3 regions of the Rahnella sp. RFA10(1/100) genome follow, and region 1 is predicted to be linked to each of the others. Evidence: predicted binding sites of a transcription regulator. Region 1 holds the regulator's gene; each other region holds the start of a gene.

Evidence for each region. Region 1 encodes LexA, which represses DNA repair genes until DNA is damaged. Its sites were predicted from a motif close to TNCTGTATGTACATACAGNA; they were not measured.
Region 2: a site for LexA is predicted at 1,787-1,806, ahead of ETV65_RS04600 (metal-dependent hydrolase). Genes of this name have one in related genera too.
Region 3: a site for LexA is predicted at 1,868-1,887, ahead of sulA (SOS-induced cell division inhibitor SulA). Genes of this name have one in related genera too.

Annotation. Positions count from the first base shown of each region.
Region 1 is NZ_SEWR01000007.1:249,485-253,748, forward strand. It holds gene dinF (MATE family efflux transporter DinF) at 1-1,329, opposite strand, end outside; gene lexA (transcriptional repressor LexA) at 1,612-2,220, opposite strand; gene ETV65_RS20005 (diacylglycerol kinase) at 2,340-2,708, opposite strand; gene plsB (glycerol-3-phosphate 1-O-acyltransferase PlsB) at 2,944-4,264, shown strand, end outside.
Region 2 is NZ_SEWR01000001.1:1,034,984-1,039,247, reverse strand. It holds gene ETV65_RS04605 (L-cystine transporter) at 1-1,022, opposite strand, end outside; gene ETV65_RS04600 (metal-dependent hydrolase) at 1,211-1,768, opposite strand; gene kduD (2-dehydro-3-deoxy-D-gluconate 5-dehydrogenase KduD) at 1,921-2,682, opposite strand; gene kduI (5-dehydro-4-deoxy-D-glucuronate isomerase) at 2,761-3,597, opposite strand; gene hxpB (hexitol phosphatase HxpB) at 3,903-4,264, opposite strand, start outside.
Region 3 is NZ_SEWR01000002.1:505,589-509,852, forward strand. It holds gene ompA (porin OmpA) at 1-983, opposite strand, end outside; gene sulA (SOS-induced cell division inhibitor SulA) at 1,341-1,847, opposite strand; gene ETV65_RS08940 (TfoX/Sxy family protein) at 2,064-2,696, shown strand; gene yccS (YccS family putative transporter) at 2,718-4,264, opposite strand, start outside.

The DNA of each region.
Region 1 (4,264 bases):
CCAGTAACGGCACCAAATCCAGCCAAGGGATAATCCCCGCATCCCCAGGAAAACCGTCAATGCCAGCCACAAGGCATGGTTGCCCAACAGCGGTAAGCTGAAAAGCGTCAGCCCGTATCCTATCGCCGCCACGACCATACTGTTACGCATATCCCGCCCGCGCGTGGCACCGATAAACATGCCATCCAGTAAATAACACCAGACAGCTACCAGCGGCAGGATGATTTGCCAGCCCAGATAATGGTCCGCCAGTTCGCGTAACTCAGGTAGTGACGTCAGCGCATCAATGATCGCCCCGCCTGCAAGCGCATAAATCAGGGCAAAAATCAGGGCAACCAGCCCGGCCTGACGGCACGCGGCATGCCAGACATCCAGCAATTTCTGGCGATTCCGGGCACCGAATGCTTCACCGGAATGCGCTTCGATAGCATAGGCAAAACCGTCCAGCGCAAAAGCGGTGAAGGTCAGCAGGTTCATCAGCACCGCATTCACCGCCACGATGTGGCTGCCAAGCCGTGCGCCGAGAACGGTCAGTGAGGCAAAGCAAAGCTGAAGCAGAAGTGAACGCAACATAATGTCGCGGTTAAGCCCCAGCAGACGGCGCAGGTTACCACGCCAGGCCGAGGTGATTTGTGCGCCGGTTATACCCCGTTGCTTCATTACCCGCCAGACAAAGTACAGCCCGATAAATAGCGTGAAATACTCGGAACTTGCCGTCGCCATGGCAGCACCACGCACATTCCAGCCCAGCCCCATCACCAGCCACAGATCCAGAATGATATTCAGCAGATTCCCGGCAATCAGCAAAATCACCGGCCCGCGAACATACTGAATGCCCAACAGCCAGCCAAGGATCACCAGATTCGCCAGTGAAGCCGGGGCACTGAACCAGCGAATTTCGATAAACAGCCTCGCCTGTTCAAGCACCGGTTGGCTGCCCCCGACGATATGAAACGCCTGTTCCATCAGGGGGTGCCGGAACAACACTATGGTGAGACCAGACAATACGGCCAGCAGAAAGGGTTGTACGAAAGCGCGCGCCAGCAACCGGTTATCATTCGCGCCCAGCGCCTGAGCGGTCATGCCGGTGGTACTCATCCGTAAAAAAAGTAAGAGCATAAAGAGGAAAGTCGTGATCATCGAACCCACAGCCACTCCGCCGAGATAATCCGGGCTGTCGAGATGACCGATCACCGCCGTATCCACAAGCCCGAGAAGAGGCACCGTGATATTTGAAAAAATCATCGGCAATGCCAGCCTCCAGAGCGCCTTATCGGCGGGGCTTAAAAAGGTGTTTTTGAGTGTTTGTCGCGGGGAATGATGTTGCATAGAGAATCTCATGCCGGAGGTTCAGGTTATGCCTGTAAGTGACATCGCCCCGGAAGGGGCGACGAGATGAAACGTTAAAGCTTAGCGGTATGTCAGAGGCGGCTAACGAACCCGCAAATCAACAATATGACCATTGGGATCAAGAATTTGACCCAGTAATATCTGACCGAGTCATTCGAGTTGCAGGAAGGCGGCAAGTAAAAAAATCCCGATGAGCTGACAGGAGTCAGTGATTCGGGTGAACGCACGCAGCCAACGCATCTGCAGCCCGAAGTACGAAGGTCAGATCCAGTCACCGTTGCGGATGACGCCTACGGCCAGCCCTTCAATGCTGAAATTCTGCTCACGTAAATCAACCACGATCGGCTGGAAATCGCTGTTTTCAGGCAATAACTGCACCACACTGCCCTGTTTTTTCAGACGTTTCACGGTGACTTCATCATCTATACGGGCCACAACAACCTGTCCATTACGCACGTCTTGCGTTTTATGTACAGCCAGCAGATCGCCATCAAGAATACCGATATCACGCATCGACATACCGCTGACACGCAGCAGGAAATCGGCACTCGGCTTAAACATGGCCGGATCGACCTGATAGTGTCCTTCAATATGTTGCTGGGCCAGCAACGGCTCACCGGCAGCAACCCGGCCGATCAGCGGTAAACCCTCTTCTTCTTCCATCAGCAAACGAATGCCACGTGATGCGCCGGAAACAATCTCAATAACACCCTTACGCGCCAGCGCTTTGAGATGCTCTTCCGCCGCATTGGGGGAACGGAACCCCAGACGTGATGCAATCTCTGCGCGGGTGGGTGGCATACCGGTGGTGGAGATATGATCGCGAATAAGGTCGTAGACCTCTTGTTGTCTGGTCGTTAAAGCTTTCATTCCGCCCCCTGGTTGTTTATACAGTCTTGCTGTGAGTATATACAGCTAAACGATCAATGAAAACCTAAGATTGAATAAAAACAGGGCATAACGTTGATTCCTGGAATGCAGATTCCAAATCAGAACCATCGTGGCCAAAAGATGCTGACCCAGACAAAAAACGCCAATATGATGGTCAGAAGTACGGCAGCCGAGCCGATATCTTTTGCACGACCTGAAAGTACGTGAAACTCAGATCCGATACGGTCTATCGCGCATTCTACCGCGCTGTTGAGCAGTTCAGTGACACAGACCAAAACAACGGATCCCACCAGCAGAATGCGTTCTACGGGGCTGACATCAAACCAAAAAGATAACAAAATTAACGGAATAGCGACGCTGGCTTCCTGGCGAAAGGCCGCTTCATTTTGCCATGCCGCTTTCAGCCCTTTCCAGGAATAGCCAGCTGCTTTATAAATTCGGGTAAATCCAGTGACTTGGTTAGCCATTTCTTTTACTGATCCTTAGAGAATTTGCCGCACTTTATACCCCAAATAGTCGGGGTGCAGAAAGGCGGTAAAGAAGTGAATCCTGATGAGCTTACATGAGTAAGTGATTCGGGTGAACGTCTTAAGCCAACACCCCTGCGGCTTGAAATAAGAAGGGTATTGCATCACCACAGATCTCATCTGAGCTTTCTGGTATCCTTGCGGCGAAATGGCTAACAAGAGGCTTCACGTTTTTATGTCAGGTTGGCGTAGACTTTATTACACATTATTGAATTTACCGCTCTCATTGCTGGTAAAGAGCAAGGTCATACCTTCAGATCCGGTTACCGAGTTGCATTTAGACCCGACGCGGCCGATTTTGTATGTATTGCCCTATAATTCCAAAGCCGATTTGCTGACGTTGCGTGCGCAATGTCTGGCACAGAATCTGCCTGATCCCCTTATTCCGCTGGAAATTGACGGAACCCTGCTGCCAAGCCATGTCTTTATTGCTGAAGGTCCGCGCGTATTCTCTTATTACACGCCGAAGCAGGAATCCGTAAAGCTGTTCCACGACTACCTTGATTTGCACCGCAATAACCCGGATTTAGACATTCAGATGTTGCCGGTGTCGGTGATGTTTGGTCGGGCACCGGGCCGTGAAGGTCAGGATGACACGCCACATCTGCGCGTACTGAACGGCATCCAGAAATTCTTCGCTGTGCTTTGGCTGGGGCGGGACAGTTTTGTCCGCTTCTCCAATACCGTTTCCCTGCGTTATATGGCGACGGAACACGGCACAGATAAAACCATTGCTCAAAAGCTGGCACGTGTGGCGCGGATGCACTTCTCCCGTCAACGTCTGGCCGCCGTTGGCCCACGTCTTCCGGCACGTCAGGACTTGTTCAACAAATTGCTGTCCTCAAAAGCCATTGAAAAAGCGATTGAAGACGAAGCCCGCAGCAAGAAAATTTCCCACGAAAAAGCCCAGCAAAATGCCATCGCCCTGATGGAAGAGATTGCCGCTGACTTCTCTTATGAAGCCGTGCGCCTCTCTGATCGCGTACTGAGCTGGACGTGGAACCGTTTGTACAAAGGCATCAATGTTAATAATGCTGAGCGTGTACGCCAGCTGGCGCTGGACGGCCAGGAAATTGTGTATGTGCCCTGCCACCGCAGCCACATGGACTATCTGCTTCTGTCTTACGTGCTCTATCATCAGGGGCTGGTACCGCCGCATATTGCCGCTGGCATCAACCTGAATTTCTGGCCAGCTGGCCCGATTTTCCGCCGTCTGGGCGCGTTCTTTATTCGTCGAACCTTCAAAGGAAACAAGCTCTATTCAACGGTGTTCCGTGAATATCTGGGCGAACTATTCAGCCGTGGTTATTCGGTGGAATACTTTGTGGAAGGGGGGCGTTCGCGAACCGGACGCCTGCTGGAGCCGAAAACCGGTACGCTGGCCATGACTATTCAGGCCATGTTGCGCGGTGGTTCACGCCCGATCACGCTGGTGCCAATTTACATCGGTTATGAGCACGTCATGGAAGTCGGTACGTACGCCAAAGAATTGCGCG
Region 2 (4,264 bases), on a different contig from region 1:
ATCGTTGCCCCGAAAGATGCCGCAAAGCTGGCGATAGATTCAGGGATACCCAGACGGCGTGTCTGCGCTTCAACGCTCAGCGGGATGGTCGCCGCACTTGAACGACTGGTGAAAGCAAAAGTCAGCACCGGCCAGACTTTACGGAAGAATTTCGCCGGATTAACACCGGTGAATGACAGCAGCACCGCGTGAATAACAAACATGATGCCCAGCCCCAGATAAGACGCCACAACGAAGCTGCCCAGCTTAATGATATCCTGAACATTCGAACCTGCGACGACTTTTGTCATCAGAGCCAGTACGCCATACGGGGTCAGTTTCATAACCAGACGCACCAGCTTCATCACCCATGCCTGCAGGGTATCGATGAAGGCCAGAACACGCGGGCCTTTTTCTGCATCATCTTTCACCAGTTGCAGGGCCGCGACGCCCACGAAGGCAGCGAAGATCACGACGCTGATAATGGATGTCGGGCTAGCGCCTGTCAGGTCAGCAAACGGGTTCTTCGGTATAAAGGAAAGAATCAGCTGAGGCACGCTCAGGTCAGCCACTTTGCCGACATAATTAGTCTGAATTGCCGTCAGCCGCGCCGTTTCCTGCGTGCCCTGTACCAGGCCGTCAGCGGTGAGACCGAACAGGCCGGTCACGAAGATACCCACCAGAGAAGCGATAAGCGTGGTGAACAGCAGGGTGCCGATGGTCAGTAAACTGATTTTACCCAACGATGACGCGTTATGCAGTTTCGCCACTGCGCTCAGAATAGAGACAAACACCAGCGGCATGACGATCATTTGCAGCAACTGGACGTAGCCGTTACCGACAACATTGAACCAGGTAATTGAGGTTTTCAGTACCGGATCATCGGAACCGTAGATCAGCTGTAAAGCCAGGCCAAATACCACACCCATAGCCAGACCCAGCAAAACTTTTTTTGCCAGACTCCATTGCTTGTCGCGGGTTTGCGCCAGCAGCAAAAGCAGGGCAACGAAAACCACTACGTTAAGAACGAGCGGAAGATTCATACCAGACTCCAAACTTATAATTTTGATAAATGAAACGGGTGTTTCCGGAAAGGACTGCACCATCCCAAAGCATTGGGGTGCAGAATAACAGTTTGATGGCCTGACTATTTATATCCAAAAGTAATTCGTTATAACTTTTTGGTTATATTTGTATTGATTTTAGCCAATCTGGCAGTGTTTCATTCTGTTCAGATGAATAATTTCAGCAGGTGATTAAAAAAATCCGGATTTATTGCACCAATGATGGGCGTCCAGTCTGGCCAGAAAAGGGTCAGACCGACCAGAATAAGGCAGAGTGTCCGTTCGAGCTGATTCCCTTGCTGACTGTTAATTAAAGGTAACCGGAAACGCCACCGACAAGGCCAGAGCAGTGGCACACCTGCGGGTGTCAGCATATCAGCCAGAATATGGCTCAGATAACCAATAATCATGGCGTGGAAAGCGTCAGCTGGGATCACCCAGTCGTGAGGGAAATGAGTACGTAAAAGAAAAATCCCACCGGCCACAGCCAGCAAACTGTGAGTGAACCCGCGGTGACCGAAAGCCCGCGCGATGGGGGCTGACAGCCATTTGAGACGCTGTCCCAGCACCGATTTGGGGTGATCAATATCAGGCAGCAGACAAGTAAGCAAAGAGCCGGGAATGATATGCCACCAGTCACCATGCGCCAGCTCGGGAGAAAGCTGTGCCTTCTTGGCAAATACTGCACAGGCTATTGAGAAAATGAGATGGCCTTCCGCCGTCATGACGCGTCCGAACTGGATAACTGTTATTTTATCCAGTATAAGTGAAACTGTCACAATCTTGGAAGAGATGCCCTGTAACTAATTGTCAACGAGCTGATAAAAAACAAGAAAGGCGTATAAACAGACGCCTTTCGGTGTCACTTATGGTGCCATTAACGCGCAAGCCAACCGCCATCGACGGCAATCGTGTAGCCATTAACGTAATCAGATGCTTTTGACGCCAGAAAGACGACCGGCCCCATCACATCTTCTGGCAGACCCCAGCGTCCGGCGGGGATCCTGTCGAGGATTTCTTTGCTGCGTTCTTCATCTGCACGCAACTGTTCCGTGTTGTTGGTCGCCATATATCCTGGGGCGATCGCATTCACATTGACGTTGTGCTTCGCCCATTCATTGGCCATCAGTCGGGTCAGACCCATTACGGCGCTTTTTGACGCCGTATAGGAAGGCACCCTTATTCCACCCTGATAGGAGAGCATAGAGGCAATATTTATAATCTTGCCGCCGTTGCCTTGCTTGATGAACTGTTTCGCGGCTGCCTGAGACATAAAGAACAGCGTTTTACTGTTCACATTCATCACATCATCCCAGTTTTTCTCGCTGAATTCGATGGCATCTTCGCGACGGATAATCCCGGCGTTATTGATCAGAATATCGATATGACCAAATTCTCCGACAGCCTTCTCAATCAGCTCCGGAATACCCTGAATGCTGCTCAGGTCTGCTCTCAGATCGAGAAATCGGCGACCTGCCGCGGTGACCTTTTTTTCTGTTTCTGCAGGTGCTGACAGGTTAATACCCACGATATCGCATCCCGCCTGCGCAAGGCCTAGCGCCATGCCCTGGCCCAGCCCGGTATTGCAACCGGTGACGATGGCGACTTTGCCGCTTAATTCAAATGAACTGAGGATCATATTCAGAGTCTCTTTTGCCACGGCGCGTTCGCCATAAAAGATGAGTCGCTCTGCCGGTTAAAGCAGAGCGGGGAGGAGTTAACGCAGTTCGCTGACTTTGACGTGATCCATGTCGTCGAATACCTGGTTTTCACCGACCATGCCCCAGATAAAGGTATAGTTTTTGGTGCCCACACCGGCGTGGATTGACCAGCTTGGAGAGATAACGGCCTGTTCATTGTGCACTAATAAATGACGGGTTTCCTGTGGTTGCCCCATCATATGGAACACGGCCGTCTCTTCTTCCATATTGAAGTAGAAATACACTTCCATACGGCGTTCATGGGTATGGCAAGGCATGGTATTCCACAGGCTGCCTTCTTCCAGTTTGGTCAGCCCCATGGTCAGCTGGCAGGTTTCCAGAACGTCAGGCACGATGAATTTATTGATGGTGCGGCGGTTACTGGTGGCTGCATCACCGATGGTCTGCGGAGAGGCTTCCGCCAGCGTGATTTTTTTGTTCGGGAAAGTGGTATGAGCCGGTGCGCTGTTGTAGTAAAACTTAGCCGGTTTTAACGGATCAACACTGCTGAACTCAACCCGTTGTGCCCCTTTGCCGACATACAACGCTTCTTCATGACCGATTTCATACGTCGTGCCATCAACCACGATCAGGCCCGGACCACCAATATTGATCACGCCGAGTTCGCGACGCTCAAGAAAATAGCTTACGCCAAGCTGTTTACCAACTTCATCACCCACGGATACCGTTTTTTCAGCGGGCATGACGCCCCCGACAATGATGCGGTCAATATGGCTGTAGGTCATGGTGTAGGCATTTTTCTCGAAAATTTTCTCAATGAGAAATTCACGGCGTAATTCAGCGGTATCAAGTGTTTTAGCGTGGTCGCTGTGGATACTTTGACGAACTTGCATGTGGGTGCCTCTCATAGATGACGAGATTAAGGAGGACTTACCGGGCGAGTCTGACCGTTGCGTGGCAGTGACAGGGTACAGAAGCAGGAGAGCTCCCGGCTCGTCCTTGTTGCAGAAATCATAGGTTGATTGACATGTTAATTCAATAAAAATGAAATGATGTTTTATTTATTTTATGAGTCAGTTCAAGATTTACGAAATTAAACGAAGCTTAAAAAATTTCGCAGTGGAAATGTGGGATGAGGACATTCAGGCAGGAGGGAAGTCCTGAAATTACGCAGCCGCATGTGCGGCTGCGTATAAAGTTAACTGATATGCACCACATGCAGTTGTTCGAGGGAAGAAAGTTTGACATCGGCGAGCGCCCAGCGCGGATCCATACTGTATTCCTGGTCCGGCACTACCACCGAGCGCATACGCGCGGCTTTGGTGGCGATCATGCCATTAAAAGAGTCTTCGAGCGTCACACAGTGCAGGGGATCAACCTGTAATTCTCCCGCAGCCAGCAGATAGACCTCAGGATGGGGTTTGCTGTAAGGCAGCTTTTCCGCAGAAACACGAACCTCAAAGAAAGATTGTAAATTAAACATTTCCAGCACGGTATCGAGCATAAACAGCGGTGATGCAGAGGCAAGACCAATTTTAAGCCCCTGATCACGGCAAAGTT
Region 3 (4,264 bases), on a different contig from region 1:
CCTTTAACGGTGTCACAGGTAGAACCAGTAACCGGGTTAGATTTACCCTGGCCTTGTGCAGAGATCTTGTTAGCAGGGATACCTTTAGATACCAGGTAATCTACTACGCTCTGAGCACGTTGCTCAGACAGTTTCTGGTTGTATTGTTCTGAACCGATACGGTCGGTGTAACCCAGAACGATAACAGAACCGTCTTTAGGATCGATGGAGCTCAACTGGCTGTACAGCTGATCCAGAGCCTGTTGGCCTTCTGGTTTCAGAGTCGCTTTGTTGAAGTTGAAGAGAACGTCAGATTTCAGAGTGAATTTCTTAGTCTCTACAACTGGAGCCGGAGCTGGTGCTGGAGCAACAACTGGAGCAGCTGCTTCATCTTGACCGAAACGGTAAGAAACACCAACAGACAGCATTGCGTTATCAGGACGTGCACCAACGGTAGCCGCGTCACCAATGTTGTTAACCCACTGGTAATCCAGACGGGTAGCCCAGTTTTTGGTTACTGCGTATTCAAGGCCTACGGCTGCCAATGGAGAAACACCTGTGTCATGATCACTTACGCGACCATTAGCACCGTTGTTGAAGTTACCATTAGCGTCTGCACGCCAAACCATACCACCCAGACGGGTGTACAGGTCCAGATCGTCAGTCAGCGGGTAGCTCAGTTTAGCAGCCAGCTGAACGCCTTGTGCTTTGAACGCGCCGTTATTTACGCTGCCTTTGTAAGGCATACGGCCAAGCCAGTCATATCCCATTTCAAAGCCCAGGTATTGGTTTGCTTGGTAACCCAAGAACGCACCTGCACCCAGTTGGCTATCGTGGGTAGGGCCGTTGCCGATACCGTTGTAAGCATTTGCGAAACCAGTGTCATGGTATTGGGACCAGCCCAATTTACCACCGGTATACCAGGTGTTATCTTTAGGGGCGGCTTGCGCTACGGTAGCGAAACCTGCCAGTGCCACTGCTAATGCGATAGCTGTCTTTTTCATTTTGCGCCTCGTTATCATCCAAATAGGCAATTGAGCTTTAAGCTTTTTAAGCCCTTGGTTAAAATCCTTACGCCAAGATTATTGCTTCATTTCAGAACTTGCCACTTTACGTTGGCATTATCGAGCAACCTTGGCGTTGTAAAGTCTACAACGTGGCGCGAAACTTACAAGCTTGATGTGTTAACACCGTGGAAAAAAAGGGAAAAACGGACATATTTCTTAACGGCTTTGGCAATTTACTGACAAATTCTGGCAATTATCTGCATTCTGGAAGCCCGTTTTTACTGGCTTGCCGCCATTATTCAGCACAAATCACTAAGTTCCGCATTATTTTCATAGGAAGATTCCTATTTTGAACTAATGGTATACGGAAGAGTGAATTTTTACTGTCGAATGATGTCCACAAGGTGAATTCTGCTCATTTGTGGGTTTCATTATGAAGCCATAAGCCCCTCCCTGACGGGCTGCAATTTGCAACCTTTCCCTCTCAGCATCATTCAAATCCGGAAGCCATCCCAACACGACACTGTAGTTTCCCGTCTGCAATGCTTTCTCCATCGCATCTACCGTCGACATTGCCGTAATTTGATTGACTTGCACCATTTTATCCACCGGCAGGCCAGACTGCGTTAACCAATGGCGGCTCAGTTTTTGCTGAGGTGTGAGCCATAACAACCAGCGGGACTGCATACCTAAGTGTTGCAGTAAGGGCAGCAGTAACTGTGCAAAAGCTGGTTGGCTCGCACTATAGACGAACTCAGTGATCAGACCATTATTCAGAGATGCAGACGTATTTACCTGTGACGGAGTGACGGGCAAAGCAAGCTGACTAAAATGATGATTTGTACGGTGTTGAGTTCGCATAAGGATGTGTCCCAGTGAGTTACTGTATGCATGTACAGTACTCTGGCGGTGAGCAAAGATCAACCCAATTTTTCCAAGATATCTCGCAAATTTTGAAGGCAACGGGCTGTAACGACATTTTATGTTTGTTGCGGTACATAAGATTGCGTATTTTGCTTTTAGCTGTTTTGGTAACTCAAAATGGAAGCAAGGAATTAACGTGAAAAGGATAACGCAATGATAAACAAATCAAAAAAAAGAGTGATTGAGTGTCTGGAAATTTTTGCCCCATTGGGCAATATTCGTTCCCGCACCCAGTTTGGAGGGATGAGCTTGTCCGCTGACCGCGTCATGTTCGCCCTTGTCTCTGATGGTGAACTCTATCTGCGAGCGACCGGCGAAACTGAAGTGCATTTTTGCCGCAAGAAGATGGAGAGGCTGATCTACCGCAAGCGGGGCATGGATGTGCAGCTGCGTTACTTCAAAGTGAATGCCCGGCAATGGAGTGACCCTCAGGCGCTATGCGAGCTGGGCAGATTATCGTTGCAAGGCATGCTGCGGGATATCGAGTTGAAAAAAAACAGCGAAGCCGCCCGCCTGAAAGATTTACCCAATCTCTCGCTGGCGCTGGAAAGGATGCTCTGGCAAGTCGGCATTGAAAACTCGGGGGATTTACGGTTACAGGGGGCCTGCCATACCTATCTCAAACTGTGTGCCATTAAAAAAAAGAATCTCGGGATTAACTTACTGATGGCATTGGAAGGGGCAATTTTGGGCTTTCATGAAGCCGCCTTGCCGATGGCATCCAGGGAGTTATTAACTCACTGGTTTAACCATCACCAAGAGCAGCTATCAAGGGCGATTCACTAAATTTGCTTACGTTGTCTGCAGCTAGAGCTGATTCTGTACCGGCAGGATTTTAGTATTAAGACTGGTGAGTTCAGGCAAATGAGCCACCAGTAATCCAATTTGCTGAAGCACGAGTTGCTCTTTACTGTCGATATCAGTGGTTCGTAACTGAATACGTGCAGTCAGTTGTCCGAGCGCATTTTGAATGCGTTCTGCTTCAGAAGGCAGATGATGCAAGGCCCCGTCAACACAGCATACTGCATCATCCAGCAACCTCAGGGTTTCCGCATCATTGAGTTTCTCGCGATGGGCCCCTAGCGCTGAAATGTAACTTAGCATCGTATGATTAAGACATAACAGGCGAAACGCCGCTTCGAGGGTCGCCGGATCGTTATTCCTCTCAGAACTCATATTCGAGACAACAGATGCCAGTTCGGCATCGCAATTATGCGCATCACGACGAGCCAGACGGTAGTCGAGACTGTTGTCTTTCCCCTGATGGTATTGCACCAGAATGGCATCAAGGTAACGGCAGTTAGCATCGAACGTTTTGCTGACCACCTTATCCAGTTGTCTGAATTTCCAGTCGGGCCATATAAAGGTCACTGCCGCCCAGGCGATACCGCAACCAATCAATGTATCGATAATTCGCGGGATAGCGATTTCAAATCCTTCGCCCAGCAAATTAAAGCATAACAACACCAAAAGGGTGATGAACATCGTGGCCTGCGCGTACTGCACTGTGCGGAACGCAAAGAACAATAATCCGCTGATGACGATCAGAATCATTTGCCCGTCAACGGAGGGAACGAAATAGAGGATAGGGATCCCGAGTGCAATGCCGGCCAGCGTGCCGATTATTCTCAGCGCTAATCTCCGGCGGGTCGCACTGTAGTTTGGCTGACAGACAAAAAGGCTGGTGAGCAAAATCCAATAGCCGTGATTTAAGCCGCTGACCTGAATGAAAACATATCCCACAAAGAGCACCACAGACATACGGATTGCATGGCGGAATAACACTGACTGCGGTGTGAAATGGCGGGAAATGCGTAGCCAGATATCGTCAAGGCCCGTCAGACGGTCTTCCGCAAACGGGCTTTTACCGGTCTGGTTTTCAGGCAGAGACTGCTCCGACTCGATATTTGCCAGTTGCGCGTCAATTGCATGCAGATTACGTAAAAGATGGCGCAGCGCCTGCAACGTCTCACGGTGTTCGTTGTGAGACTCCAGACGTTTGAGTGCTTCTTCCAGCCGTGAAAACGCCCGTTCAAACTGGCTGTTATGGGTATATTGCTGGCGATAAAGAATACATTGCGACAGTTGTAAACAGGCCCGTGCCTGCATGCTCATCAGGCGCTGAAAGCGGAACAGAATATCACTGTGGTGGAATTGTTCACTGAGCTTGAGGTATTGCACGTGAGACGAACTGGCACGCTCATGAATATCCTGAACCACGAAATAATAATGTAATGTCCGGCGCGTTCCTTTCTGCCCGCGATCACCCTTCAGCCGGGTCTGTAGCGTATTTTTCGTTTGATTTAGTGTGGAGACCAGCTGACCGTTGGCCATAGCCAGCTCAACAAGTTGCT